Regions from separate parts of the Streptomyces sp. NPDC027189 genome, predicted to be linked through region 1. Evidence: riboswitches for the same ligand, from Rfam matches in the RefSeq annotation. Region 1 holds a riboswitch; each other region holds the start of a gene.
The links. A riboswitch is a leader RNA that binds a small molecule or an ion and turns the genes downstream of it on or off. The one in region 1 is predicted to bind cyclic di-AMP.
Positions count from the first base shown of each region.

Region 2: another riboswitch for cyclic di-AMP. It lies ahead of ACZ4RZ_RS26185 (transglycosylase family protein); the one in region 1 lies ahead of ACZ4RZ_RS03495 (C40 family peptidase).
Region 3: another riboswitch for cyclic di-AMP. It lies ahead of ACZ4RZ_RS42705 (M23 family metallopeptidase); the one in region 1 lies ahead of ACZ4RZ_RS03495 (C40 family peptidase).

Region 1 is NZ_JBVHRI010000001.1:774,277-784,049, reverse strand. Features, by position in the region: gene ACZ4RZ_RS03530 (ATP-binding protein) at 1-847, shown strand, start outside; gene ACZ4RZ_RS03525 (LuxR C-terminal-related transcriptional regulator) at 844-1,611, shown strand; gene ACZ4RZ_RS03520 (L-histidine N(alpha)-methyltransferase) at 1,608-2,438, opposite strand; gene pdxR (MocR-like pyridoxine biosynthesis transcription factor PdxR) at 2,467-4,023, shown strand; gene ACZ4RZ_RS03510 (C40 family peptidase) at 4,056-5,120, opposite strand; gene ACZ4RZ_RS03505 (hypothetical protein) at 5,517-5,870, shown strand; gene ACZ4RZ_RS03500 (tellurite resistance/C4-dicarboxylate transporter family protein) at 5,848-6,864, opposite strand; gene ACZ4RZ_RS03495 (C40 family peptidase) at 7,064-8,257, opposite strand; cyclic di-AMP (ydaO/yuaA leader) riboswitch at 8,266-8,438, opposite strand; gene ACZ4RZ_RS03490 (hypothetical protein) at 8,620-8,769, shown strand; gene pcrA (DNA helicase PcrA) at 8,956-9,773, shown strand, end outside.
Region 2 is NZ_JBVHRI010000011.1:166,056-175,828, reverse strand. Features, by position in the region: gene eno (phosphopyruvate hydratase) at 1-1,040, opposite strand, end outside; gene ACZ4RZ_RS26185 (transglycosylase family protein) at 1,436-2,119, opposite strand; cyclic di-AMP (ydaO/yuaA leader) riboswitch at 2,124-2,287, opposite strand; gene ACZ4RZ_RS26180 (LysM peptidoglycan-binding domain-containing protein) at 2,470-3,423, opposite strand; gene ACZ4RZ_RS26175 (cytochrome P450 family protein) at 3,623-4,909, opposite strand; gene ACZ4RZ_RS26170 (globin domain-containing protein) at 5,182-6,393, shown strand; gene ACZ4RZ_RS26165 (nucleoside triphosphate pyrophosphohydrolase) at 6,487-7,512, opposite strand; gene ACZ4RZ_RS26160 (SurA N-terminal domain-containing protein) at 7,751-8,410, opposite strand; gene ACZ4RZ_RS26155 (glycoside hydrolase domain-containing protein) at 8,652-9,479, opposite strand; gene ACZ4RZ_RS26150 (protein kinase domain-containing protein) at 9,724-9,773, opposite strand, start outside.
Region 3 is NZ_JBVHRI010000031.1:3,291-13,063, reverse strand. Features, by position in the region: gene ACZ4RZ_RS42715 (M16 family metallopeptidase) at 1-768, shown strand, start outside; gene ACZ4RZ_RS42710 (M16 family metallopeptidase) at 765-2,153, shown strand; cyclic di-AMP (ydaO/yuaA leader) riboswitch at 2,388-2,547, shown strand; gene ACZ4RZ_RS42705 (M23 family metallopeptidase) at 2,561-3,325, shown strand; gene ACZ4RZ_RS42700 (GntR family transcriptional regulator) at 3,512-4,207, shown strand; gene ACZ4RZ_RS42695 (HPr family phosphocarrier protein) at 4,432-4,713, opposite strand; gene ACZ4RZ_RS42690 (bifunctional acetate--CoA ligase family protein/GNAT family N-acetyltransferase) at 4,891-7,845, shown strand; gene ACZ4RZ_RS42685 (DUF5998 family protein) at 7,993-8,580, shown strand; gene ACZ4RZ_RS42680 (alkaline phosphatase family protein) at 8,580-9,773, shown strand, end outside.

The sequences.
Region 1 (9,773 bases):
GCGCCAGGCGGACAACGCGCGGCGGGCCCGCTGGATGGAGGTGGGCCGCCGCCGCCGTACGCTCACGCTGCTGCGTTCCGCGGCGGGCGTCCTGCTGGTCACGGCCGGAGTCTCCGGAATATTCGTCCTCCAGGGCTCGGCCGCCCACCTCGGCTCGGTGCTCCAGGCCGCCCTCGCGGTCCTCGTCGGCATAGCGCTCCTCGCGGGCCCCTATCTCGTGCGCATGACCCAGGACCTCTCCGAGGAGCGCCTGATGCGCATCCGCGCCCAGGAGCGGGCCGAGGTCGCCGCCCACGTCCATGACTCCGTGCTGCACACCCTGACCCTGATCCAGCGCAACGCGGACAATGGCAATGAGGTACGACGGCTCGCCCGCGCCCAGGAGCGAGACCTGCGCGCCTGGCTCTACAAGCCGGAGGGGACCGGGAAGGACGAGGCCGACGAGCCCGACACCCTCGCCGAGGCGGTCCGACGCCATGCCGCCGAGGTCGAGGACAAGCACGGCGTCCCGATCGAGGTCGTGGTCGTCGGTGACTGTCCGCTCGACGAGGGCCTGACCGCACAGATGCAGGCCGCGCGGGAAGCGATGGTGAACGCGGCCAAGTACGGTGGCGAGGGCGGCGCGGTGCAGGTCTACGCCGAAGTCGAGGGCAGGACGGTCTTCGTGTCCGTCCGCGACCGCGGCCCCGGATTCGACCTCGACGCGATACCCGCCGACCGCATGGGCGTTAGAGAATCGATCATCGGCCGCATGGAGCGCAACGGCGGTACGGCGCGACTGCGCGCGGTGCCGGACGGCGGCACGGAGGTCGAGCTGGAGATGGAGAGGGCGGAGAAGACGTCATGAGCGACGCTAACGGGCCTGTGGAGTCCGGCAGTTCTGCGGAGGAGACCCCTTCGGCCGCCGCAGCGGCCGTGGACGCGGCCGAGTCGGCCGGTGCCGGGGGCGGGCGTCGTGTGCGGGTCGTGCTCGTCGACGACCACCGGATGTTCCGTACGGGCGTGCAGGCCGAGATCGGGCAGACCGAGCGGACCGGTGTCGAGGTGGTCGGCGAGGCCGCCGACGTCGACCAGGCGGTCACCGTCATCACGGCCACGCGGCCCGAGGTCGTCCTCCTCGACGTCCATCTGCCGGGCGGCGGCGGTGTCGAAGTGCTGCGCCGCTGCGCCCCGTTGATGGCCGACGCCGAGCAGCCGGTCCGCTTCCTCGCGCTGTCCGTGTCGGATGCCGCGGAGGACGTCATCGGGGTGATCCGCGGCGGCGCCCGGGGTTACGTCACCAAGACGATCACCGGCACGGACCTCGTGGACTCCATCTTCCGCGTCCAGGACGGCGACGCGGTCTTCTCGCCCCGCCTGGCCGGATTCGTCCTCGACGCGTTCGCCTCGACCGACGCCCCGCCCGTGGACGAGGACCTCGACCGCCTCACCCAGCGCGAGCGCGAGGTCCTCCGCCTCATCGCCCGTGGCTACGCGTACAAGGAGATCGCCAAGCAGCTGTTCATCTCCGTCAAGACGGTCGAGTCCCACGTCTCGGCGGTACTGAGGAAGCTCCAGCTCTCCAACCGGCACGAGCTGACGCGCTGGGCGACGGCACGGCGGCTGGTCTAGCCGACGGCATCACCGGGGTTCACGGCGAGGGCCTTGAAGAACGTGTAGTGGAAGGTGCCGTCGGCGGTGGCCGCGCGGTGCAGGTCGGCGATGCCCCGCGCCCAGTCCGACGGGGTCATCAGGCCCGCGGCGAGGGCGTCTTCGCGTACGGACTCGATCATGGCGATGAAGGTGTTGCGGGTGAAGCCGTTCAGCAGGGCGGGGCGGGAGCGGTCCGCGTAGACCGTGCGGGGACGGACCACGACGTCCGCGTAGCCGGCGCCGGTGAGGAGCGGGTGCAGCTCGCGGCCGATCAGCGCGTTGCCGCCCGCCGTGGACTGGAGCTGGACCTGGCAGTCGATCGCCGCGTGGGCGTACGCGCTGTCGGGGTGGAAGAACGTCGAGCCGTGGTCGCCCTCGATGACGGTGAGGGTGCCGCCCGGGCGCAGCACGCGGCGCAGGCCGGTGAGGGCGTGGCGCGGGGCGGCCAGGTGTTCCAGGACGAAGCAGACGAAGACGTGGTCGAAGGAGGCGTCGGGGAAAGGGAGTTCGAAGAGGTTCGCCTGGTGCCAGGACACCTGCGCGTCGGGGGACTGGGCCGTCACACGGGCGCGGGCCTGGGCGAGGGAGTCGGCCGAGATGTCGACCGCCGTGAAGTGCGCCCGAGGGCTCGCCGTCACCAGGTGCGCCGTCTGCGCGCCCACCCCGCAGCCGACCTCGAGAACCCTGCTGCCCGCGGGGTAGGCCGTGCCCGAGTGCAGCAGCGCCGCCAGCGTGTCGGCCTGGTCGCCGAGGCGGCGGGTCTCGTGGGCGGAGTAGCCGTGTACGTAGTCGATCGGCGTGGTCATGAGTCGAGCTTCGGTCGACAATGGCTCGGTGAACAGGTCCAATGGCGACCCGGCTGACAGGTCCATAGGCAGCGAATCGGCAGGGTCCGACTTCCTCCAGCTCGACATCGACGACGCTCCGTTCGGCGGTCGTGCCGACTGGCTGGCGGGAGAGCTGCGGCGGGCGATCGCCGACGGACGGCTGCCGCTCGGGAGCCGGCTCCCGGCGACCCGGATCCTCGCCGCCGAGCTCCGCGTCTCGCGTGGGGTGGTGACGGAGGCGTACCAGAGACTGTCGGAGGACGGTCATGTGGCGGGCCGGGGCCGCAACGGGACGGTCGTCGTGGCGGCGCCCGCGCTGCCGGCGGACCCGGAGCGGGCTCGCGACCCGGCGCGGCGCGAATGTCCTGCCGTCGCCACCGACACCCTGCCCTTCGGAACTCCTCGACTCGTCGCCCCTGAGGGAGTGTTCACCACCCCACCCGGTGACGACATCTTCGACCTGATCCGATCAGCCCCTGCCCGTGTCGACCTCTCGCCCGGCGTCCCCGACCTCACGGCATTCCCGCGGGCGGCCTGGCTGCGCGCCGAGCGGGAGGTGTTGGCGGGGCTGCCCGCATCGGGGTTCGGGTACGGGGATCCGCGGGGGACACCGGAGTTGCGGCGGGCCGTGGCGCACTGGCTGGCGCGGAACCGGGGGATCAGGGCCGAGCCCGACGAGGTGATCGTCGTGGCGGGGACCGCGCAGGCGCTGGCGCTGATCGGACAGGTGTTGCGCGAGGACGGGACCGAGGAGATCGCCGTGGAGGACCCCGGCTCGCTCGGGGTCCGGCAGCATCTGCGGCGTCAGGGGCTCCGTACCCCGCCCGTGTCCGTCGACGCCGAGGGTGTCCGGGTGGACGAACTGCGGGCGCACCGAGCCGTGCTGCTCACGCCGGCGCACCAGTTTCCGACCGGAGTCGTGCTCGGGGGCGCGCGGCGCCGGGCGCTGATGCGATGGGCAGGGGACGGCGGGCTGATCGTGGAGGACGACTACGACGCCGAGCACCGTTACGACCGGCCGCCCGTGCCCGCGCTGCGGTCGATGCTGCCCGAACGGGTCTGGTACGCGGGCAGCGTGTCCAAGCTGCTGGCTCCCGCGCTCCGTACGGGATGGGTGCTCGCGCCGCCCCGCCACCACGACGCGCTGGTGTCGGCGAAACGCTTCGCCGACCTCGGCAACGCCGCCCTGCCCCAGCTCGTACTCGCCCGGCTCATGGAGTCGGGCGAACTGGAGCGGCATCTACGGCTGTTGCGCCGCCGGCACAGGCGCCGCCGCGACGCCATGATCACGGCGATCCGCGACCACCTGCCGGGCGCGGTCGTGCACGGCGCCGCGGCGGGACTCCACCTGCTGATCACCTTCGAGGGAGGCCGGGCGCCCACATGGACGGACACCGACCTCGCCGCCGCCTCCCTCGCCCGCGGCGTCAAGGCCCATCCGCTCTCCTGGCACCGCCACCGCCCGGGCCCGCCCGGACTGCTCCTCGGCTACGCCGCGTCCCCGGCCACGGCCATCGCCGAGGGAGTGGCCGCGATCGGCGATGCGCTAGGAGACCTCCACTGAGAGTCCACGCGGGTCACCTGAAGGCCCCCGGGTCACACCACCCGAGTGGCGCCCGCGAACGGCATCTCGTCGATCGGAGCCACCCGCACCGGAGCCGTCGGGTTCGGTGCGTGGATCATCATGCCGTTGCCCACGTAGATGCCCACATGGCTGATGCCCGAGTAGAAGAACACCAGGTCGCCGGGGAGGAGTTCGGAGCGTGAGACGCGCCGGCCGGCATTGATCTGCGCATAGGTCGTGCGTGGCAGGGAGATGCCCGCAGAGCGGTACGCGGCCTGGGCGAGGCCGGAGCAGTCGAAGGCGTCGGGGCCTGTGGCCCCCCAGACGTAGGGGCTGCCGAGCTTCTGGTAGGCGTACGAGACGGCTGCCGCCGCACGGGAGTTGGGGGCGGCGGCGGTGCTGGACGGTGGCATCGGGCCCAGGTCGCGGGCCGCGGAGCGTGAGGCGTGCTGCCCGGCGCCACCGGTTTCGCCGAGCTGTGCCCGCTGATCGGGGCCGAGCTGTGAGAGCAGCCGCCGTGCCGCGTCGAGTTTCCCGTTGATCGTCTTCTTGTGCCGCTTCAGCTCGGCCTGCCGCGACTTGAGCGAGGAGAGCTCGACGTGCGCGGCGCCGCGCAACTGCTCGATCTCCCGCAGCTGTTTGCGTACGCTCGCGACGGCCGCCGCCTGCCGGCTGCCGGCCCGCTCGGCGAACGCGGCCCCCTCCAGGTACCGGTCGGGATCGTCGGAGAGCGCCAGTTGCAGCGCGGGGTCGAGGCCGCCGCTGCGGTACTGCGCCGCGGCTATCGAACCCAGCGTGTCCCGCGCCGAGTTGAGCCGGTCCTCCTTGCGCGCCGCCTCGTCGCGCAGCGCATTGAGCCGCTCCTCCGCCTTGTCGGCCTTCTCCTTGGCACCGTTGTACTTCTCGGTGGCGACCTCCGCCTCCTCGTACAACTTGTCGACCTTGGCCTTCACCTGCGTCGGAGACAGCTGCGGATCGGCATGCCCGGTCCCGTCGAAGCCGGTCGCCGTCGCCGCGCCCGCGAGCGCAATCGTGGCGGCTGCGCGGGCCGTGTTTCCGCCGAGCGAGCGCTGACTGGGCTTGCGGTGCGCTGCCACGAGGGCCCACATCCTTCCGTGCGACCGCGAGGGGAGCGCGGTCAGGCGGTGACACGTCCGGCGGCGGCCCACACAGGGGGAGCGGGCCGCCGCCGGACCTTCTCGGCGGGGGTGGCCGACGGCCGCCCCTGGCCTGGGCGGCGGTGGGGAGCCGGTCACCTGGTGGAGGACGCTAAACCTGGGGTGAGGGGTTGGTGACGCCATGTACGGAACTGGCGGCACTGGATCGCCCAGTGACCGTATGTGACCGTGATCCCCGCCCTGCGCCGCCGACTTCACGCAGTGCGATGACCGATGCGGCGAATCCGGGACAACCGGGGGTGCTCCGGTGCTACGGGTTACAAGGGGTGGCCCGGTGACAATAAGGACTGGGGCGTCCGATTAGGCTCCGGCCTCATGGACGTACTCATCCATCTCTTCGTCGGCCTGCACATCATCGGCATCGCCGCGCTCCTCGGCGGCTTCCTCACCCAGATGAAGGCGATGGGCCAGGGCACCGCCCGCTTCGTCCCGGCGATGCTGCACGGCGCGCTGACCATGCTGGTCACCGGCGTCGTCCTGGTTGGCCTCAACCAGGCCGACGACAATCCGGTCAACAACATCAAGATCGGCGTGAAGCTGGCCCTGCTGATCGTGATCCTGGGGCTCGTCTATGTGAAGCGGGACGACGAGAAGGTGGACAAGGGCCTCTTCGGGCTCGTCGGTCTGCTGACCACCGCGAACATCTTCATCGCGGTGCTCTGGACCTGAGCGGGCCGCTCGGCCTGTTCGATCCGGTATGGCCGTGCGTTCCGGCCGTGATCATCGCGTGGACCGCTCCCGCCGCGACGGCCAGCCACACCGCCACCGAGATCCACAGCAGCACCTGCCCGGGCCCCTTGAGCCAGGAGACGCCGAGGGCGGTCGCGGCCGACAGAGACGCCACCGCCGTCATCCCCATCGGGAAGACGGTCGCCCAGCGGCGCGCGTCGTAGCGGAGCCTCGGCCACCCCAGCTCCGCGACGGCGAGGACGCAGTAGGAGGCGAAGGCGAGCACGAGGAGCGCGACGGTCACGGTGCGCAGGACGTCGCTGTCGTCGTCGTTCCACAAGTACGGGTTCACGTGATGCGCGGCGATGAGCGTGGCCCCGGCCAGCGCCGAGATGGCGAGCGCGCCGCCCGCGACCCAGTGGTCCCCGGAGCTCCGGACCACCTCCCGGACGTCGAAGTGCGTGAACGCCACTCCGTAGAGCACGATCCCCAGCCAGAACAGCACCAGCCCGGCGTGCGCGAGCCACTCCGGGCCCACGGCCGCGGCGAGCGTGGCGCACAGCACCGAGAGTCCCTGCGTGGCCACACACACCAGGAACACCCCTCCCGGCATACGGCGCTTCCAGTGCCGTGCGACGACGAGGAGCAGCACCGGCCACAGCACGGCCGACAGCGCGAGCAGGGCCTCGGCCGGCTCCTGCCACCCCAGCGCGGACAGCCGGGTCCCCAGCACGGTCGTCGCCGCGACGGCGGTGAGCCCGGGAGGCGTGCAAGCCTCCTTTACCCACCGCGCGCGCTCCCACAGAAGGCGTACGACGAAGTCCGCGGCGAGCGCGAGCCAGGCGACGCAGGTCAGGGCCAGCGCGATACGGGACAGGGTCTCGTAGCCGGTCAGGTGCAGCCCGATCGAGACGATGCCGGTGGCCATGACGGCGGCACCGGCGGCGGGCGGCCGCTGCGCCCACCAGGCGCGGAGCTGGGAGATGGCTGGCATGCGCCTGATGCTAGGGATCTTCGGACGAGTTGCCCGCGGGGCACGCGCGCGTGGAGCGTGAAAACGCGGGGGCACGCGCGGGTGGAGCACGAAAACGCCGGGCACGCGCGTGAGGCACAAAAACGCGGGGCACCCGCGCGTGGAGCACGATCTGCCCCACGCGCGCGTGCCCCGCACAATGCGTTGCTCGCGGAACGGCTTACGCCGGGCGCACCACGCTGTGGATCGCCGACGTGCCGTCGTAGTAGATCGACTCCTCGCGGACGTACGCCCCCGGCTTGGGCGCGTGGATCATCATCCCGTTGCCGATGTACAGGCCGACGTGGCTGACATCGTCATAGAAGAAGACCAGGTCACCGGGCTGGGCGTCGGACAGGGAGACGGTCGTGCCGGCGTTCACCTGGTCGTAGGTGACGCGCGGCAGGGAGACGCCGGCGGCCTTCCAGGCAGCCTGGGTGAAACCCGAGCAGTCGTACGAGTCCGGGCCGGTCGCCCCCCAGACGTACGGCTTGCCGATCTGCGCGCGGGCGAACGCGAGCGCCTTCGCCGCCTTCGTCGCGTACGAGGAGTCGGTGGTCGTGGTGCCCGAGCCGGTCGTGGTGCCCGAGCCGGTCGTGGTGTCCGACGAGCCGGTCGTCGTGCTCGACGAGGACTCCTGCTGGGCCGCCTTCTTCGCGGCCTCGGCGGCGGCCTGCTGCTGCGCCAGCTCCGCCGCCTTGCGCGCGGCCTCCTGCTGCTTCTTCTTCTCGATCGCCGCGAGCCGCGCCTTCTCCTCGGCGGTCAGCTTCGAGAGCAGTTCGCGGGCCTCGGTGAGCTTGTGCTGAACGTCGGCCTTGGACGTCTTGAGCGCGTTCTGCGAGCTGGTCAGCGTCTCCAGACTCTTGGCGGCCTCCGCGCGCTTCTTGGTGGTGGCGGCCTGATCGGTGATGTAGTCGTCGACCGCCGCCTTCTGGCGGGTGGTCAGACGGCTCATCAGCTGGGTCTGGTCGAAGTAGTCCTGCGGGTTGTCGGCGAGCAGGAGGGTCGCGGTGTTGGGGGCGGCGGCCCCGGTGCGGTACTGCGCCGCCGCGAACGAACCGAGCTCCTCACGCGCGGTGTTGAGCTTGTCGGTGCGCTGGGCGACGTCGTCGAGGAGGGTGTCGACCTGCTTGCGCTGCTTGGAGGTCTTCTCCTTGGCCGCGTTGTACTTGTCGGTGGCCGTCTCGGCCTGGTGGTAGAGGTCGTTGACCTTCTTCTCGACCTCTTCGAGGCTCGGCCTGGGTTCGGCCGAGGGTGCGGCGTTCGCCGTCTGGGAGAGCAGGGCGACGGAGGTGAGAGCCGCCGTCGCGAGGGCGGGGGTCCGTATGCCTGCTACGCGCGTGCCCGTAGGACGCCATTTGCGATGCGACGCCAAGAGAGGCGACTCCTTCCGTCATCCGCCTACCGAGTTAGCTGTCGGGTTCGGGCGGGTGGATCCGGAAGGTTTGCCCTACGGTCCTTGCCCCACAGGGCAGTTGGACCGATTCACCCCAAGGTCGGTTGGGTCCCCGGCTCCGGCTGCCGCAGGGGCGCACCGGATTGAGCGGAGGCCGCACGGCCCGGCGTCGTTCGCCGGTGGGTGTCGAGCGGCCTGCCCGGCACGCTAGCCAACTCATGTGGCTTCTGTGAAGTTTGATGTGCGATATGCCCGATACATTTTCGTGACCTTGACCCTGAGCGTCACCCTGGGCAGTTAATCCGGAAAGATCTATGGCGAGTTGTCCGGAAGGCGGCGACATGTGCCTCGTTATCGGCATCGCGGTGGCGATCGCCAAGGTCTTCCGGGGCGACGGCTCCGCGCTCCCCGACGGCCGCAAGATCGTCGCCGGTGCGGCGAGTGGCGACCTGGTGCCCGTCTCCCCTCAGGGCGTGTACGTGCCGGCCTGATCGATCGCCGACCGCGACGGGATGATTCCGTAGGGTGAGAAGACGCCGGGCGGCCGACTCCGGAAGATCCTCGGCTTCCGAGCCGTGTCAAGAGGCCCGGTCGAGCTCTGATCCGTGTCACGAGATCCGATCGAGTTTTCAGGGTGGCGGCGGGGTGTCAGTGAGGCCGCCTAGACTCGGAGAGCGATGAGCAGCCTCTTTGATGACAGCTTCCTGGCGGACCTCAAGCCCACCCGGGCCCACGAGGAAGAGCCCCCGCCGCCGCCCGAGGACGATCACGTACCGGAGCCCGTTCCGGACGATCTGTTCGGCGGGAAGTTCGACGTGCCGCCGGACCGGGACGCGTACTACCGCGACGGCGCGCACCGGCCCGCCGTGGACTCCGCGGCGCTGCTGGACGGGCTGAACGAGAACCAGCGCGCGGCCGTGGTGCACTCCGGCTCCCCGCTGCTCATCGTGGCCGGCGCGGGCTCCGGCAAGACCCGCGTGCTCACCCACCGGATCGCCTATCTGCTGGCCGAGCGGAATGTCCACCCCGGCCAGATCCTCGCGATCACCTTCACCAACAAGGCCGCGGGCGAGATGAAGGAGCGCGTCGAGCACCTCGTCGGCCCGCGCGCGGGCGCGATGTGGGTAATGACCTTCCACAGCGCGTGTGTGCGGATTCTGCGCCGCGAGAGCAAGAAGCTCGGCTTCACCTCCTCCTTCTCGATCTACGACGCCGCCGACTCCAAGCGTCTTATGGCGCTCGTCTGCCGTGATCTCGACCTCGACCCCAAGCGCTTCCCGCCGAAGTCGTTCAGCGCCAAGATCTCGAACCTGAAGAACGAGCTGATCGACGAGGAGGACTTCGCGGCCCAGGCCACCGACGGCTTCGAGAAGACCCTCGCTCAGGCGTACGCGATGTATCAGTCGCGTCTGCGCGAGGCCAACGCGCTCGACTTCGACGACCTGATCATGACGACGGTCAACCTGCTGCGCGCCTTCCCGGACGTCGCCGAGCA
Region 2 (9,773 bases), on a different contig from region 1:
GTCTCGGTCAGCGAGCCGATCTGGTTGACCTTGACGAGCAGGGCGTTGGCGGAGCCCTCCTCGATGCCGCGGGCCAGGCGCTCCGGGTTGGTGACGAAGAGGTCGTCGCCGACGATCTGGACCTTGTCGCCCAGCTTGTCGGTGATGACCTTCCAGCCGGCCCAGTCGTCCTCGTACAGCGGGTCCTCGATGGAGACCAGCGGGTACGCGGAGACGAGCTCCTCGTAGTACTCGGTCATCTCGGCGGCCGAGCGGGACTTGCCCTCGAACTCGTACTTGCCGTCCTTGTAGAACTCGGACGCGGCGACGTCGAGGGCGAGCGCGATCTGCTCGCCGGGGATGTAACCGGCCTGCTTGATGGCCTCGACGATGAGGTCGAGCGCGGCGCGGTTGGACTCCAGGTTCGGGGCGAAGCCGCCCTCGTCGCCGAGGCCGGTGGACAGGCCCTTGGTCTTCAGCACCTTCTTGAGGGTGTGGTAGACCTCGGCGCCCCAGCGCAGGGCCTCGGAGAAGGACTCCGCGCCGATCGGGGCGATCATGAACTCCTGGATGTCCACGTTCGAGTCGGCGTGCGAGCCGCCGTTCAGGATGTTCATCATCGGAACGGGCAGCAGGTGCGCGTTCGGACCGCCGAGGTAGCGGAAGAGGGGGAGGTCGCTGGCCTCGGAGGCGGCGTGCGCGACGGCGAGCGAGACGCCGAGGATGGCGTTGGCGCCGAGCGAGCCCTTGTTGTCGGTGGCGTCCAGGTCGAACATCGCCTGGTCGATCAGGCGCTGCTCGGTGGCGTCGTAACCGACGAGCTCCGGGCCGATCTGCTCGATGACGGCGAGGACGGCCTTCTCGACACCCTTGCCCTGGTAGCGGTTGGGGTCACCGTCGCGGAGCTCGATGGCCTCGAAGGCGCCGGTGGAGGCGCCGGACGGGACGGCGGCACGACCCGTGCTGCCGTCGTCGAGGCCGACCTCGACCTCGACCGTGGGGTTGCCTCGGGAGTCCAGGATTTCCCGGGCTACGACGACGTCGATGGACGGCACGAGCATCTCCTTCTGGGATGTGACGCGGGTACGCGGGGCCGCGGGGCCCGTAGTGCACGGAGCCGCGGTCGGCTCCGCGAGATGAGCCTAACCGCCTCGGAGGGATCGGCCAGCCGGTCGACCACCCCTTGGGCAGAACCGAGAGTAAATTGTTTCCGAACGGAACAAAAACCTGCCCCGTACACGAAACCCCCGCGCGCGAGAGCCGCATATGAAAGCGCACGAGAGCCACGCACAAAAAGCCCCGCTCCGGCGCGTGCGGGGGAACACGCACCGGAGCGGGGAGCCCGTGGGGACGGGGGACCCTCACGAGGTCTCCAGTATGGAGGCCTCCTCGATGAGGGAGCTCTTACTCCGCCGGGCAATCCGCCGAATGCCCGGCTGAGCTGTCAGCCGCGCACTCAGCCGAGGTGAAGCTGCTGACCCGGGTAGATGAAGTCGGCGTCGTCGATGATGTCCTTGTTCAGCTTGAACAGCTGCTGCCAGCCACCCTTGACGTGCTTCTTCTCGGCGATCGAGCTGAGGGTGTCACCCTTGACGACCTTGTACTCGCCGTCACCCTTCTTGACCTTCTTGCCGGTCGGGGTGGTGACGGTCTTGGCGGCCGGGCGCTCGGCCGAACGCGAGGCGGGCTGCTCCGTCGTCCGGGTGGTGGTGCTCGGGGTCGTGCTCTGCGAGCTGCTGGAGGTCCCACCGGTGTACGCGGCGCCCGACAGGCCCGTGCCGCAGGTCGGCCAGGCACCCTTGCCCTGCGCGGCGAGGACCTTCTCGCCGATGGCGATCTGCTCGGACTTGGACGCCTGGTCGGCGGTGGCGGCGTAGGCGGTACCGCCGTACGCGGCCCAGGTGGAGGGCGAGAACTGCAGGCCGCCGTAGTAGCCGTTGCCGGTGTTGATGGACCAGTTGCCGCCGGACTCGCACTGGGCGACGACGTCCCACTCGGAGGCGGTGGCGGCGGAGGCGTTGCCGGCCGCCATCAGCGGGGCGGCGATGGCGACACCGGTGACGCCGGCGAGCGTTGCGAGACGGGTAGTCCGATTGAGGACGGCCGGGCGGCGGTGCTTGCCCTTGCTGGAAAACAGCATGGAGAGATCCCCTCACCGACGCCTGCGAGGTGAGCTGTCGGGTTCGGGCGGGTGAGTGCCCGGTCGTACGCCACTGGCGCACGGCTTCACCCCAAGCCACTCCCGGTCAACTACCGGGCGCGGCGCTTACCTTGGGTCCCCCGCTCCTGCCTACGGCGCTGACGCGTCGACTGTTCCCGTACGGCCGTTGGCAGGATTCGGCGTTGCGACCGTCGGGGCCCGCTGTGGCGAGCGGTCATGACCGTAGACATGCAATCGGCGGAATTTCAAAGACGATCAGGGCTTCTGAGACTCATATCTCACTCGCGCCAAACCGGACATTCCACGGCGAACCGGGACGCGAACTCCCGCTACTTTTCGCCCGATTCAGCACCAACTGCAAGCGTCTGACCGGGAAGGATGAGGTCGGGATCGGTGCCGACCGCTTCCTTGTTCTCTGCGTACAGCTCGGCCCATCCACCCTTGAGGTCAAGGGAGTCGGCGATGGCCCAGAGACTGTCCCCGGCGCGCACGACATAGGAGCCGTCGGCGGCGTCACGGGAGGCGCCGGAGCCGCGCGAGGCGTGCCGCCCGGAAGCGCCGTCCGTACGACCGTCGGTCGCGCCCTCCGTCCCGTCCTCGTCGGCGCTGTCGCCACGGTGGCGCCCGGCGCCGGACGACGCACTGTCGGACGCGGCCGAAGAGTCGTCGTTCTGGCCGGACTTGTCCGACTCGTCACTCTTGGGCTTTTCTGTATCCGAGCTGTCGGAATCCTGTGAGGTGTCGGACTTCGTCGAGTTCTCGGTCGCATCCGAGGAGGCGTCGGACGAGGAGTCGGAGCCGGACGAGTCGGATGAACCAGACTCAGCAGACGAACCGGACGAGTCAGATGAATCGGAAGAACTCGATGAGTCGCCCGCCACACCCGTGTCGACCTCGACCGAGCCCGAGCTCTTGCTGAGCCCGGAGAGCGGTCCGCAGGTGGGCCAGGCGGCGAGGCCCTGGCCGTCGAGGACCTTCTCGGCAATGGCTATCTGCTGCGAGCGGCTGGCCTGGTCGGCGCTCGGGGCGTACTCGAGGCCGCCGTACGACTCCCAGTTCTCCTGGGTCAACTGCAGCCCGCCGTAGTACCCGTTGCCGTCGTTCGCGCTCCAGGCGCCGCCGCTCTCGCACTCCGCGACCCGGTCCCAGGTGGTGCCGTCGGCCGCGCTCGCGCTGGTGGCGCCGAGCAACGGGATCGCGATGGCCGATCCGGTCACTCCTGCGGCGACGATGAGGGCCGGGGCCTGACGGGGGCGACGATGACGGCCGTTCCCGGAGAGCATGCGGAAGCCTTTCGCGTGACAGCAGGTGACGACAGCCGCTACCGCGACTGCAGCGACGGATGGGCCGCGTTGATGGGTGAACGTATCCGCACTCGAACGCTTGTCACAAGTCGATACAGCGTAGATCACGTGAAGATCACAGAGTTGATGAAGTGTCACTTTTTCGCTGCTGAGAGGCTGTCCCCTGCGTGTCCGCTCATTACGGACGGGACAAGTCAAGCGGAGGCGTGAACTCCACGGGAAGTGTGCGCAATCCACGCATAATGAGCCCGCCGCGCCAGCGCAAATCAGCCGAATCTCCCGCGAGTTGGAGATCGGGAAGACGGGTGAGCAGGGTGGCCAGCGCGGTCTGGCCCTCCAGTCGGGCGAGCGGCGCGCCGAGACAGTAGTGGATGCCGTGGCCGTACCCGAGGTGTTGGTTGTCACGCCGCGAGAGGTCGAGCGTGTCCGGATGCTGGAACCGCTCGGGGTCACGGTCCGCTGCCGCCAGTACGACGAGGACGGGGTCGCCGGGCGCGATGTCCTGCCCGCCGATCCGGACCGCCTCGGTCGCGAACCGCCACGTGGCCAGTTCGACGGGGCCGTCGTAGCGCAGGAGCTCCTCGACGCCGGTTTCGAGGAGTCCGGTCTCCTTGGCGGCAAGGGAGGCCTGCAGTCGCCGGCGCTGCTCGGGGTGGGTGAGGAGGGCGTAGGTGCCGTTCCCGATGAGATTGACGGTCGTCTCGAAGCCGGCGAACAGCAGGATGAAGGCCATGGCGGCGGCCTCGTTCTCGGTGAGGTGCTCGCCGTGGTCGGAGGCGCGGATGAGCCCGGAGATGAGGTCCTCACCGGGGGCGGGCCGGTCGGGCAGGAGCCGGCGCTTGCGGTGGATCAGCTCGGCGAGATACCCCCGCATCTTCTTGACGGACCGCGCCACACCGCCCCTCGGCCCTCCCCCGTGCCGGATCATCATCCCGGCCCAGTCCCGGAAGTCGTCCTGGTCCTCACGGGGGACGCCGAGCAGGTCGCAGATGGCGTAGATGGGGAGCGGGAAGGCGAACTCGTGGATGAGATCGGCGGAGCCCTTGTCGGCGAACTGGTCGATCAGGTGGTCCGTGAGCTCCTGCACTCGCGGCGCGAACTCGGCTACGCGCCGGGGCGTGAACGCCTTGCTGACCAGCCGCCGCAGCCGGGTGTGGTCCGGCGGGTCGATGTTCAGCAGATGCGTCATCAACTCGGCCTTGCGCTCACCGGGGATACCGGTCTTCCCCTTCGCATGCGCGGGCTCGTCGTGATGGGCGGGGTTCTTGGACAGCCGCGCGTCCGCGAGCGCCTGCTTGGCATCCACGTACCGGGTGACCAGCCAGGCCTCCACCCCACTGGGCAACCGGGTCCTGTGCACAGGGGCGTGCTCCCTGAGCCAGGCGTACGCCGGGTAGGGGTTGGTGGCGAACTCCCAGGTGAAGAGTTCGGGGGCGGTGCTGGGGGGCTGGGGCTGGTCGGTCACTCCCTGACGGTATCGGCACGGGCTCGGCGGCAGCCCGACCGTCGCACCTGGGCCGGCGAGGCCGGAGCCTGCCGGCGGCCCGGGCCGGCAGCCCTGCGGTGCCCGGACCAGAGCCGCCAACTCCCCGTCCATCCAAACGCGTTGATCCCCGACGGGCTGGACCAACGGTACTCATCCCCGCCCTCCACGAAACCCCACCCACTTTGAGTCCGGCTGTCCGCAAATCACCTGCTGTTTGACTACGCGGCTCGACAACTCCCTACATTCGCGCCGTGGACCCCGAAATACTCAGATCCAGCTTCGCGATCGTCGAGAGACGGGCCGAGTTCGCGGTCAAGTACTTCTACTCGCACCTGTTTCGACACCACCCGGAGATCCGCGAGCTGTTTCCACTGGGCTTCCCGGAGGACATGGAGCGGCAGCGGGACAGACTGTTCGCGGCGCTCACGTATGTCATCGAACGGCTGGAGGATCCGGGGCTGCCGAGGTACTTACGGGAGCTCGGGAGGGACCACCGGAAATATCTGGCGGAGCCGGAGCACTACGCCGCCGTGGGGGCGAGTCTGATCGCCGCGTTCGCCGTCGTCGCGGGGTCGGCGTGGAACGCGGAGGTCGAGAAGGCCTGGGGCGAGGCGTACGGGGTGATCACGAATGTGATGCTGCAGGGCGCGTGGGAGGCACAGCAGCGCGGCGAACCGCCTTGGTGGGACGCCGAGGTGACCGCACGGACGCGGCACGGAGACGACCTCGTCGTCCTGACCCTGCGACCGCACCGCCGGCTGCGCTACTCCCCCGGCCAGTACGTCAGCGTCAACGTCCCCCATCTGCCCGGCATTTGGCGGCCGTATTCGCTGGCCAACGCACCCCGCGCCGACCACACCGTCGACCTGCACATCAGCCGGGTCGAGGACGGCCTCCTCTCCACCGCGCTCGTCCGGCAGACCCGGAAGGGCGACGTCCTGCGGCTGGGCGCGCCCGGCGGCAGGCTGACCCTGCGCACGCCCGTCGAACGCCCCCTCACCCTCATCGCGGCCGGCACGGGATGGGCGCCCGTGAAGGCGCTGCTGGAACAGCTCGACGACACACACGAGGCCCGGCTGTTCCTCGTCGCCCGCGACACCTCGTACCTGTACGACCGGGGCGCCGTCGAGCGCCTGCGGGCCCGGCTTCCCCGGCTCGCCGTCACCTTCATCACCCCCGCGCCCGGCCGGCCCAAGGCCCAGGCGACCGAACGGCTGCTGACCGCGCTGGGCAACCGCGCCGGCTGGACCCGGCACGACGTCTATCTCGCCGGTCCGCCCAAGCTCGTCGAAGAGATCGGCGAGACCCTGCCCTCCTTCGGCACGCCGACGGAGCGGATCTTCCACGACGTCCTGGCGCCGACCGGCCAGGGAGGCCCTCGGCCGGTGGGCTCGGCTGAGTGGCTCCTCGACCGCCCACAGCCGAGCTGGCACAACCCGTCGAGCCGGGCACCGCAGGCGTAACTCCGGCGCGGCCGCCACGGCCCGCTCGATCGTCAGGCTTCCGGCCCTCAGCCCCACCCCTTCTTTCCGTCCGGCCACTCGCGCACCCGGCCTTCAGTCCTCCGCGTCCGCCCCCGAAGACCCTTCTGCCGCCCGGATCGCGTCCCGGTAGGCCCGTGCCGCCGCCCGCAGCGCCGCCTCCGGGTCCACGCCCTCGGCCTCGGCGCGCGCGGCTGTCCGCAGCAACGCGTACCCGACGCCCTCGCCCCGTGGCAGCTCGACGTCAAGTCCCGCCGTACGCACCCGGGATGCCAGCTTCGCCGCCAGCGCCAGGCCCGGCTGGCCCAGCGGGACACCCTCCGTCACGGACGCGCGCTGCTTCTCCACGGCCTTCGTGCGCAGCCAGTGCTCCTTGACCTCCTCGGGGGTGGTGGCCGTCTCGTCCCCGAAGACGTGCGGATGGCGGTGGATGAGCTTGGCCACGATGCCGCCCGCGACGTCGTCTATGGAGAAGGGAGCGTCCTCGTCCTCCTCGGCGATACGGGCGTGGAAGACGACCTGCAGCAGGACATCCCCGAGCTCCTCGCGCAGCTCGTCCCGGTCACCCTCCTCGATCGCCTCGACCAGTTCGTACGCCTCCTCGATGCCGTACTTCGCCAGGCCCTTGTGGGTCTGCTGGGACGACCAGGGGCACTCGGCGCGGATGCGGTCCATGACCTGGACGAGGTCGAGGAGGCGGGCGCCCGGCAGGTCGTACGAGGCGGGGAGCAGCTCCAGGTCCGGCATCTGTATACGGCCGGAGCCGGCCAGGCGGGCCAGGCCGTCGGTGAGCCTCGGCTCGCCCTCGCCGGTGGCGACGACGACCAGGGTGCGGCCGCCCGCGCACGCGTCGACCAGCTCCTGAGCGGTCGGGGACGCCTCGTCGACGGTGATGCCCGCCTCGCGCAGATAAGGCAGCTGCGGGTGCGCGCCGTCCGCGCACAGGACCTGGTCGGCACCGCGGAGCGCCTGCCAGGCGGGCCAGGACAGCAGCCCGGGCGCCACCCGGTGGCTGGTGGTGAGCAGCACGATACGGCCGGGGTCGGTGGAGGTGGCGGGGCCGGTCGCGTCCGGGGCGTCGTCGAAGCTGGTTGCGTTCACCCCTCGAACGTAACCCACACCACCGACAGCCCCAGCCGTTATCCACAGGCCGGGCGGCCGACCGTCGGTCCACGAGGTGGATGGACGAGGAGCGCCGTACGACTGCCCGGCGAGGAGCGCCGTACGGCTGCCGGACGGGGACGGCCGTAGCACTGCCGGGACGGGGAGCGCCGTACGACTCTATCCGCGAACCGCCCGGCCGAACCGCTTATCCACAGCCCCCGCGCCCCGCAGGCCGTTACGCCGTCTGCTGGGTTCCCGCCGCGGTGACCTCCCGCAGCCACGGCGTCTTCGCGTCGACGCGGCTGCTCTTCCGGACGTCCCAGGCGCCGTAGCGCGGGTTCAGGTCGACGTGGAGTTCCTCGGAGGCGACGGACATCGCCTTCCAGAAGGTGGCCTTGCCCTCGGTGGTGTTCATGTCGACGCCGAGCGTGGCGGCCAGCTTCTGCGCCTCGATCTCGGTGCGCAGGCTGTCGTCGAGGTATCTCGGCGCCACTCCGTAGTTCTGCAGCCAGGCCGTCTCCAGCGCCTGGGCGCCGCCCGCCTGCTGTTCGAGGGAGGCCCGCAGCTGCTGGCTGTCCTTGCGGGTCACGCTGACGCCCGCGTTCTTCGCGGCCCGGTCCAGGACCCGGTCGAGGACCATGCCGTGCAGGGTGTCGCGGGTGAGCGTGCCTGTCTTGGCGATGGTCTGCTCGTACTCGGCCTCGTCCTTGGTGGCGGCCTTCTGCGCCGCGCGCACCTCGTTCACCCGGTTCTCCAGCTGCGCGACCGTGATCCGCTGACCGCCGACGACGGCCGCGGCGCCTGGATGCGCGTCGCTGCCGCACGCGGCGAGAAGAGGGGCCGCGGCGACGAGCGCGGCGGAGAGGACGAGCGCGGTGCGACGGCGGCGGTGCAAGGAAGCCTCCCGAGGAGATTGTGCGACGGTGCACAAAGTCTTGCGGTGATCGATGGTAGGCAGTGGCCCAGCTCTCGGCCACCCTTTCGACCAACGATTCGCCCAGCCTTCAGGCACCGTCGCACCATCACACCGGCGTCAGCCGCGTCACACGGGCATCAGCCGCGTGACACGGGCGTCATCCGCGTCACGCGGGCGTCAGCCGCCTCACCACACGGGCGTCAGCCGCGTCACACGGGCATCAGCCCGTGATCGCCACCGGCGCATCCCACGCGTCCCGGTCCACGGTGATCGTGTAACCGCCGCGCGACTCCTTGCTGTTCACCAGGTACTGGTGCGCCCGGCTGTGGTTCGTGAACTGGGTGGCGCCGAACGGCCAGTCCGCGGTCGTGGTGTTCTGCTTGTCCCACAGCGCGTACCAGAGGTTGCCCGGCAGGTCGGTCTTGTCGGTCGCGTTCGCGATGGCCTTGGCGCTGGAGCTGGTGAAGCCGTAGTAGCCGGTGCGGTACGTCTTGGCGTGCAGCGCCTTGTCGAAGGCGCGGACGTATGTCAGCACGGCGTTGTTGCAGGCCGTGTTCGTTATGTCGTACGCCTCCATGTCCAGGTAGATCGGGCTGCCGGCCTTCATTCCGAGGGCGGCGGCCTTGGCGACCGCGTCCGCGCCGTCGGCGGCACCGAGCGAGGCGGCGGTGGAGGCGGTGAGCTTCTCGGGGCTGGACCCGGACTGGCAGGACGGCTGGGCGCCGACGTACAGGGGGATGAGCTTCCAGCCTGCCGCGCTGACCGACTTCACCCAGGACGCCGTCAGATTGGGCTGGCTGCAGCCACGGTTCTTGCCGCCGACGTAAACGGCCGCGGCGCCGTAGAAGCCGGTGTTCCAGGCCTTCATCGCGGACAGCGAGGGCGCGGCGCAGGTGTCGAAGGCGCGCCCGGTGAAGGTCCGCTGCGCGGGCCACGTGGTGGCGGCCATCGAGGTCTGCGCGGCGATCCCGGCTCCGGCGACCACGGCGGCACCGGCCGCGGCCCATGCCACGTATCTGCGCTTCTTCGAATACCGATGGCTGGACATGAAATTCCCACCCCATGGTTCAAGTGACGAGTGCGCGGGGCACGCGCGCGTGCGGGACGAAGTGGACGGCCTTCTATGGCCCTCGATGGCCATCGATGGACATGGACGTCGTGCACGCGTGCGCGTGGCGCACGAAAACGGATCGCAACGTACCGGGCGCGCCCCCACCGTTCGGGAAACCCCGCACCTTGATCACCACAAGCTTCGGCCAAGGTGGCGCAAAGCCTGCGGTCCGGTGCCGCGATCAGCCCCGCACCTGTCCCAGCCACTGCAACGTCCGCCGGATCTCCGCGG
Region 3 (9,773 bases), on a different contig from region 1:
CGCACCTACTACGCGCCCAACAACGCGGTGCTGTCGGTCGTCGGCGACATCGACCCGGGGCAGACGCTCGCCTGGATCGAGAAGTACTTCGGCTCCATCCCGGGGCACGACGGCAAGCCCGCCCCGCGTGACGGCTCGCTGCCCGAGACCATCGGCGAGCAGCTGCGCGAGGTCGTCGAGGAGGAGGTCCCCGCGCGCGCCCTGATGGCCGCCTACCGGCTCCCGGAGGACGGCACGCGCGCGTCCGACGCGGCCGACGTGGCGCTCACCGTCCTCGGCGGCGGCGAGTCCTCGCGGCTCTACAACCGGCTCGTACGCCGCGACCGCACCGCCGTCGCGGCCGGGTTCGGTCTGCTGCGGCTCTCCGGAGCGCCCTCCCTGGGTTGGCTGGACGTGAAGACGTCCGGCGACGTCGAGGTCCCGGTCATCGAGGCCGCCGTGGACGAGGAGCTCGCCCGGTTCGCCGAGGAGGGCCCCACGGCCGAGGAAATGGAGCGCGCCCAGGCCCAGTTGGAGCGCGAGTGGCTGGACCGGCTCGGCACCGTCGCGGGCCGTGCCGACGAACTGTGCCGGTACGCCGTCCTGTTCGGCGACCCGCAGCTCGCCCTGACCGCCGTGCAGCGCGTCCTGGAGGTCACTGCCGAGGAGGTCCAGGAGGTCGCCAAGGCCCGCCTGCGCCCCGACAACCGAGCGGTGCTCGTCTACGAGCCGATCGCCCCCGAAGACACCGACGCCGCTGACGACACCGACGAGGAGACGGCGAAGTGACCGAGCTCGCCACCATGGACTTCCACCCGCAGCCCCAGGCCGGCGAGGCCAAGCCGTGGGCCTTCCCGTCGCCCGAGCGCGGCACGCTCGACAACGGCTTGACGCTCCTGCGCTGCCACCGCCCCGGCCAGCAGGTCGTCGCAGTCGAGGTGATCCTCGCCGCGCCGCTGGAGGCCGAACCGGCGGGCCTCGACGGCATCGCCACGATCATGGCGCGAGCCTTCTCCGAGGGCACCGACAAGCACTCCGCCGAGGAGTTCGCCGCCGAGCTGGAGCGCTGCGGCGCCACCCTCGACTCGCACGCCGACCACCCCGGCGTACGCCTGTCGCTCGAAGTGCCCGCCTCGCGCCTGCCCAAGGCACTCGGTCTGCTCGCCGACGCCCTGAGGGCGCCGGCATTCGCGGACAGCGAGGTCGAGCGACTGGTCCGCAACCGCCTGGACGAGATCCCGCACGAGACGGCCAACCCGGCCCGCCGCGCGGCCAAGGAGCTCTCCAAGGAGTTGTTCCCGGCGGCCTCGCGCATGTCGCGCCCGCGACAGGGCACCGAGGAGACCGTCCAGAAGATCGACTCGGCGGCCGTACGCGCCTTCTACGAGAAGCACGTACGCCCCGCGACGGCCACCGCCGTCATCGTCGGTGACCTGACCGATGTCGACCTCGACGCGCTGCTCGCCGACACGCTCGGCTCCTGGACCGCCTCGTCCGCCGAGCCGCGCCCCGTGCCGCCGGTGAGCGCCGACGACACCGGCCGTGTGATCATCGTGGACCGCCCCGGAGCCGTCCAGACGCAGCTGCTCATCGGCCGCGTCGGCGCCGACCGGCACGACCGCGTCTGGCCCGCCCAGGTGCTCGGCACGTACTGCCTCGGCGGCACCCTCACCTCACGCCTGGACCGCGTCCTGCGCGAGGAAAAGGGCTACACCTACGGTGTGCGGGCGTTCGGCCAGGTGCTGCGCTCCGCTCCGGACGGCACGGGCGTCGCGATGCTCGCCATCAGCGGCTCGGTGGACACGCCGAACACCGGTCCGGCGCTCGACGACCTGTGGAAGGTGCTGCGTACCCTCGCCGCCGAGGGCCTGACGGACGCCGAGCGCGACATCGCCGTACAGAACCTGGTGGGTGTGGCGCCCCTCAAGTTCGAGACCGCGGCGGCCGTCGCGAGCACGCTCGCCGACCAGGTCGAGCAGTACCTGCCGGACGACTACCAGGCGACGCTCTATCAGCAGCTCGCCGCGACAGGCACCGTGGAGGCCACCGCGGCCGCCGTGAACGCCTTCCCGGTGGACCGTCTGGTGACCGTCCTGGTGGGTGACGCCGCGCAGATCGAGGAGCCCGTCAAGGCGCTCGGAATCGGTGAAGTCACCGTCGTCCGGGCCGAGTAGAGCAGCGCGACTCCCTGAGGACCCAGGTGACTGAAGAGTCACCTGGGTCTCCTTTTGCCCGGACTTCGTGTCTCTTTCCGGACTTCGTCCCCAAGATGTCCGTATTGATACGGAGGTTGCCCGTCTGCCCTGTGGCATGCGCTACAAAAGCCGTGATCCGTTTGTTGATTGAAAGATGCCCCGTTTAGCGTCGATCCGGCTGTTCGTCAGGCAGTGCGCCGCGCCCGCGGCACCGGACAGTCATCGCCGAGTCCCCGTACGGCGCGAGCCAGGGGAGCCGGGGACCCATACGCAGTCCCTGGGGTGAATCGGACGCCCTCCCCGGAGGGAGTCCGTAGGAGACCTTCCTGCTCCGAACCCGTCAGCTAACCCGGTAGGCGAGAAGGAAGGAAAGGATCAGCCCCTATATGGCGTTCACCTGTGGCACAGGGAAGCACCGTCGCCCGAGCCGCGTGAAGCGCACGACCACGAACGCCGTCGGCGTCGCGGCGCTCACCACCACCGGCGTCATCGGAACCCTGGCCGCCCCGGCACTGGCCGCGGACACCTCCGCCGAGCAGACCGGGCTGACTCCGATCATCACCATCGGCGACACTCTCGCCGAGAAGATCGACGCGCAGGCCGTCGCGCAGCAGCGCGCCGCCGACGAGGCCGCCGCGCGGAAGAAGGCCGAGGAGGCCGCCCGCAAGCAGGCCGCGGAGAGGGCCAAGGAGGCGCGCGAGGCCAAGGAGCGTGCCGCCCGTGCAGCCGAGCGCAAGCGCCTCAACACCTTCGTCCTGCCCATCACCGGCTCGTACATCTCCACCGGCTACAAGGCCGGCGGCAGCCTCTGGTCCTCCGGCAGCCACACCGGCGTCGACTTCCACGCCGCGTCCGGCACCTCGGTGCACGCCGTCGGCTCCGGCACGGTCGTCACGGCCGGCTGGGGCGGCGCGTACGGCAACCAGGTCGTCATCAAGATGCACGACGGCACGTACACGATGTACGGGCACCTGTCGTCCATCGGCGTCTCCGTGGGCCAGACGGTCACCCCGGGCCAGCAGGTGGGCCTCTCCGGGTCCACCGGCAACACGACCGGGCCGCACCTCCACTTCGAGGCCCGCACGACCGCGGAGTACGGCTCGGACATCGATCCGGTCGCGTACCTTCGCTCGCACGGTGTGAACGTCTGACGAGCGCTTCATCAGTTCCGTTGCCCCGGCTCGCCGAGCCGGGGCATCGTCGTTTCACGCGGCCGTGTGTCCAAAAAATATCCATGGATTCCGGCCTGCCATCGGAAATTCCGGCTCCCTGCAATAGAGTCACTGAACAAGCGTCAATCGATGGCGTTTCGCGGGGATTAAAGCGGAGGTCCGGTCATGCGTATTCCGGCGCACTCGGTATGCACGGCGATCCGTGACGACATTGTCGCGGGTGTCTACGAGCGAGGCGGCCGGCTCACCGAGGAACTGCTCGCGCGTCGCTACGGCGTCTCGCGCGTCCCCGTGCGCGAGGCCCTGCGGACGCTGGAGGCCGAGGGCTTCGTCGTCACCCGCCGGCACGCGGGCGCGTGCGTCGCGGAGCCCACCGAGCAGGAGGCCTCCGACCTGCTGGAGATGCGCATGCTCCTTGAGCCGCTGGGCGCCGCGCGGGCCGCGCAGCGCCGTACCGAGGCCCACCTCAAGGTGCTCCGAGGCCTGGTCAGGCTGGGGCAGGAGCGGTCCAGGAGGGGCCACAGCGAGGATCTGCGCTCGCTGGGCGGCTGGTTCCACGAGACCCTCGCGCAGGCCTCCGGAAGCCCCGCGCTCACCTCCACGCTCGCCCAGCTGCGGCACAAGATCGCGTGGATGTACGCGGTGGAGGCGTCGGCCAACCCCGCGGAGTCCTGGGCGGAACACGGCGGCATCGTGGACGCCGTGGCGCGCGGCGACAGCGAGCGGGCCCGGGCGATCACGGCCCTGCACACCGAGCGTGCCGCGGCCGCGCACCGGCTCCGTTTTCCCGGCGGCGGAGATCGTCCGGACCGTGTGAGGACTTCGCAACCTCCCGTAAACATGACGGGCCCGCGGCATTAACACGGGCGCCGTATACAAAGAGGGGTAATTCTCGGGGGACTATTTCTGCTGCCCGCAATAGGGAAAAGCGAAGGGCTCGCCCGATGTTTTCAGGCGAGCCCTTCTATATGCGTGCGGGGCGGCGGCTTTTGGACGAAAACCACCGCCACCATCAATTGAGCAACCCCAACGGCGCGCAACCGCCTCCGCGAGAGCGGCGCCGGTTCAGGTGCACAGGCGTGTGCTCAGACGGTCTCGGGGAGCTCCTCTAGACCCTCGGCGACCAGCTTCGCCAGACGGTCGAGGGCGGTGTCCGCACCCTCGGCGTCGGAGGCGAGGACGATCTCCTCGCCGCCCTGGGCGCCCAGGCCGAGGACGGCGAGCATGGAGGCCGCGTTGACGGGGTTGCCGTCGGCCTTGGCGATCGTCACGGGGATACCGGAGGCCGTCGCGGCCCGGACGAAGATGGAAGCGGGGCGGGCGTGAAGGCCCTCGGCCCAGCCGACGTTGACGCGGCGCTCAGCCATGTGATGCTGCCCTTCAGGTTTTCAGGGTTGTCTAGACCAGTGTCCCATATCGTGAAGCGTCTCCGGAGCGGTCCTTCGTCCCGTCCGGAGTGTGGTCGGATCGCGGCCTCGATCCGACGTCCGTTCCCCACAGACTGCCTCGCGCCGTTGTCGGATGCGAGCCGTACTCTGGGGCCCATGCAGACCTCGTCGGACCGGCACGAGTACCCCGCTCACTGGGAGGCGGACGTGGTGCTGCGTGACGGTGGTACCGCACGCATCAGGCCCATCACCATTGATGACGCCGACCGCCTGGTCAGCTTCTACGAGCAGGTCTCGGCCGAGTCGAAGTACTACCGCTTCTTCGCGCCGTACCCACGACTGTCCGCCAAGGATGTCCACCGCTTCACGCACCACGACTTTGTGGACCGGGTGGGTCTCGCGGCCACGGTGGGCGGCGAGTTCATCGCCACCGTACGCTATGACCGCATTAATGCCGACGGCCTGCCCGCCTCCGCGCCCGCCGACGAGGCCGAGGTCGCCTTCCTCGTGCAGGACGCGCACCAGGGCCGCGGTGTCGCCTCCGCCCTCCTGGAACACATCGCTGCCGTGGCCCGCGAGCGCGGCATCCGCCGGTTCGCCGCCGAGGTGCTGCCCGCCAACACCAAGATGATCAAGGTGTTCACGGACGCCGGTTACCAGCAGAAGCGGCACTTCGAGGACGGCGTCGTACGCCTGGAGTTCGACCTCGAACCCACCGACCGGTCGCTCGCCGTGCAGCGCGCGCGGGAGCAGCGCGCCGAGGCCCGGTCCGTGCAGCGGCTGCTCGCACCCGGCTCGGTCGCCGTCATCGGCGCGGGCCGCACACCCGGCGGTGTCGGCCGCAGCGTCCTCACCAACCTCCGCGACGCCGGATTCACCGGCCGTCTGTACGCGGTGAACAAGGCGCTCGACGAGAAGGAGCTCGACGGAGTCCCCGCGCACCGCTCCATCCGCGACATCGACGAACCCGTCGACCTCGCCGTCGTCGCGGTGCCCGCGCCGCTCGTCCCCGAGGTCGTCGCCGAGTGCGGCGAGCACGGGGTGCAGGGGCTCGTGGTCGTGTCCGCCGGGTACGCCGAGAGCGGCCCCGAAGGGCGCGAGCGCCAGAGCGAACTCGTGCGCCAGGCGCGTACGTACGGCATGCGCATCATCGGCCCCAACGCCTTCGGGGTCATCAACACGTCCCCCGAGGTCCGCCTCAACGCCTCGCTCGCCCCGGAGATGCCGCGCCCCGGGCGGATAGGCCTGTTCGCCCAGTCCGGCGCGATCGGGATCGCCCTGCTGTCCCGGCTGCACCGGCGCGGTGGCGGTGTCACGGGCGTGACCGGAGTGTCGACCTTCGTCTCCTCCGGGAACCGGGCGGACGTGTCGGGCAACGACGTACTCCAGTACTGGTACGACGATCCGCACACCGACGTCGCCCTCATGTACCTCGAATCCATCGGCAACCCACGCAAGTTCACGCGCCTCGCACGGCGGACGGCGGCGGCGAAGCCGCTGGTCGTGGTCCAGGGGGCGCGGCACGGCGGGGCTGCTCCCCAGGGGCATGCCGTACGGGCCACGCGGTTGCCGCACGCCACGGTGTCCGCGCTGCTGCGGCAGGCGGGGGTGATCCGGGTCGACACGATCACCGAGCTCGTCGATGCGGGGCTTCTGCTGGCACGCCAGCCGCTTCCTCCCGGGCCCCGGGTGGCGATCCTCGGGAACTCGGAGTCGCTCGGGCTGCTCACGTACGACGCATGTCTTGCCGAAGGGCTTCGGCCGCTTCCTCCGTTGGATCTGACCACGGGGGCCTCGGCGGAGGACTTTCACGGGGCGCTGGTGCGGGCCTTGGCCGACGACAAGTGCGATGCCGTCGTCGTGACCGCCATACCGGCGGTGGGGGAGACGTCCGCTCAAGATGCGGCCTTGGCCGAGGCCCTGCGCTCTGCGGCGGCTTCGGTTCCGGCGAAGCCGGTGCTGGTGGTGCACGTTGAGCTCGGTGGGCTCGCCGAGGCGTTGTCTGCGGCCGCAAGCACTGCACCACAGGCGGCTGAATCGACACCCCGCGCTCCAGGCGGTGCCCACCGGTTCCCCCCTGCGGAACGATCGCACGCGGCAGCGGGAGCTGCGCCTTCGCCTACAGCGGCAGCGGGAGCTGCGCCTTCGCCCACAGCGGGAGCGGCACGCCCGGCCGTCGCGGGCGCGGCACAACCGCCTCTCGCGGAGGCCACCCGGCCGCCCGTCCCCGAAGATCCCCCCACGGCCTCCCGGCTCATCCCGGCCTACCCCGCCGCCGAGCGTGCCGTCCGTGCGCTCGCGCAAGCCGTCAAGTACGCCCAGTGGCGACGTGACGCCGCCGAGCCCGGGAAGGTGCCGGAGTACGACGACATCGACGAGAAGGGGGCCGCCGAGCAGATCGACGGGCTGCTCGCGCGGGACGAGGGGCTGACGCTCGGCGCGGAGGAGACCTGCGGGCTGCTCGGGCGGTACGGCATCGACGTACGCCGTGCCCTGCCCGCGCGCACACCGGACGACGCCGTGGCGGCCGCGCGCGCCCTCGGCTACCCCGTGGCCCTCAAGACCACCGCCCCGCACCTGCGGCACCGCGCGGACCTGGGCGGCGTACGGCTCGATCTGGCGGACGAGGAGCAACTGCGACGGGCGTACGCGGAGTTGACGGAGCTGTTCGGGAAGCCGGCGGAGCTGCGGCCGGTCGTGCAGGCGATGGCCCCGCGCGGGGTCGACACCGTCGTACGGGCGGTGATCGATCCGGCGGCCGGGGCGGTGCTCTCGTTCGGGCTCGCCGGGGCCGCCTCGGAGCTGCTCGGGGACACCGCGCACCGGCTGATTCCGGTCACTGACCGGGACGCGACCTCGCTGGTCCGGTCGATCCGGACGGCGCCGCTCCTGTTCGGCTGGCGGGGCTCCGCGCCGGTGGACACGGCGGCCCTCGAAGAGCTGATGCTGCGCGTGTCCCGGCTGGTCCACGACCACCCGGAGGTCGTCGCGGTCTCGCTGGAGCCCGTGGTCGTCGCCCCGCGCGGTCTGAGCGTGCTGGGCGCCACCGTGCGGCTGGCCCGCGCCCCTGTCCGCGACGATCTCGGCCCGCGGACTCTCCCCGTCGTCTGAGCCGCCGCTGATACCGGCGCTCCGGTCCCCACGGCTTGATCCCCACGCCGTGATCCCACGTCTGACCCCTACGTGCATCTGTTCCGTCCACGACAGACACCCGCGAGCGGTGCCTCGCAGTCAGTGGGCCCCCGTAGGATGGACGTCATGGCCAAGACCAGTACGACGACCCAGGGGCTGCGAGCGGCGATCGAGCGCAGCGGCTACTACCCGGCCCTCGTGGCCGAGGCGGTGGAGGCCGCGATTGGCGGCGAGGCCATCCGGTCGTACCTGGTCCACCAGGAGACGACGTTCGACGCGAACGAGGTGCGGCGGCACGTCACCGTGCTCGTCCTCACCGGCAACCGCTTCATCGTGAGCCACACCGACGAGCAGAACGCGGACACGACGTCGCCGACGCCGTACGCCACCACGTCCACCGAGTCGGTCAAGCTCGGCCGGATCTCGTCGGTCGTCGTCAGCCGTGTCGTGGGCAACCCGGAGTCGTACACGCCGGGCACGCTGCCCCGCGAGGTCGTCCTGACCATCGGCTGGGGCGCGGTCTCCCGTATCGACCTGGAGCCCGCCGCCTGCGGCGACCCCAACTGCGAGGCGGACCACGGCTACACGGGCAACTCGACGGCGGACGACCTGAGCCTGCGCGTCAGCGAGGCCGGGGACGGCCCGGAGACCGTGCGCCAGGCCCTCGCCTTCGCGCAGTCCCTCTCCGAGGCGACCGCGGACATCACGCGCTGATGTCCCACCCGTCTCCCCCCGCCGCCCATGATCGAGGGCGCTGCGCGCCCGCCCCCCCCGATTCCGCCTGGGACCACCCGGAACCCCTCGCCGTCGGCTCCGCGCCCGTCCCCGAGTACGGCGCCGGCTCGCTGGCCGACCTGCTGCCCACGCTCGCCGCGGGCATGGCCGTGCCCGGCATGACCTCCGCGATAACCGAGCTGACCGAGGCCGACCGGAACTGCGTCTTCCTGATCGACGGTCTCGGCTGGGAGCAGCTGAAGGCGCACCCCGACGAGGCGCCCTTCATGACATCGCTCCTGGCGTCCTCCCGCGGAGGCACCGGACGGCCGATCAGCGCCGGCTACCCGGCGACCACCGCGACCTCCCTCGCCTCCGTCGGCACCGGCCTGCCGCCCGGCGCGCACGGCCTGCCCGGCTACACCGCGCGCAACCCGGAGACCGGCGAGCTGATGAACCAGCTCCGCTGGAACCCGTGGACGGAACCGCGCGCCTGGCAGCCCTACCCCACGGTCTTCCAGCTGGCCGACGCGGCGGGCGTGCACACCGCGCAGGTCTCGTCCCCCACCTTCCAGAACACCCCGCTCACCAAGATCGCACTGAGTGGCGGAACGTTCCACGGCCGGCTGTCCGGCGAGGAGCGCATGGACCTCGCGGCCGAGCAACTGGCCGCCGGGGACCGCTCGTTGGTCTACACGTACTACGCGGAGGTGGACGGCAAGGGCCACCGCTTCGGCGTCGACTCGGACCCCTGGCGCGGCCAGCTCATGTATGTCGACCGCCTGGTCCAGCGCCTCGCGGAGCAGCTGCCGCCGCGCAGCGCCCTGTACGTCACCGCCGACCACGGCATGATCGACATCCCCTTCGACGAGCAGCACCGCATCGACTTCGACGAGGACTGGGAGCTGCGCGCCGGCGTCGCCCTGCTCGGCGGCGAGGGCCGTGCCCGGCATGTCTACGCGGTGCCGGGCGCCGAGGCGGATGTCCTGACCTGCTGGCGCGAGGTGCTCGGCGAGCAGTTCTGGGTGGCCTCGCGGGACGAGGCGATCGCGGCGGGCTGGTTCGGCCCGCACGTCGACGAGCGGGTGTACGCCCGGATCGGCGACGTCGTCGCGGCGGCCCGCGACGACGTCCTGATCATCGCGACCGAGCGGGAGCCGAAGGAGTCGGCGATGGTCGGCAACCACGGTTCG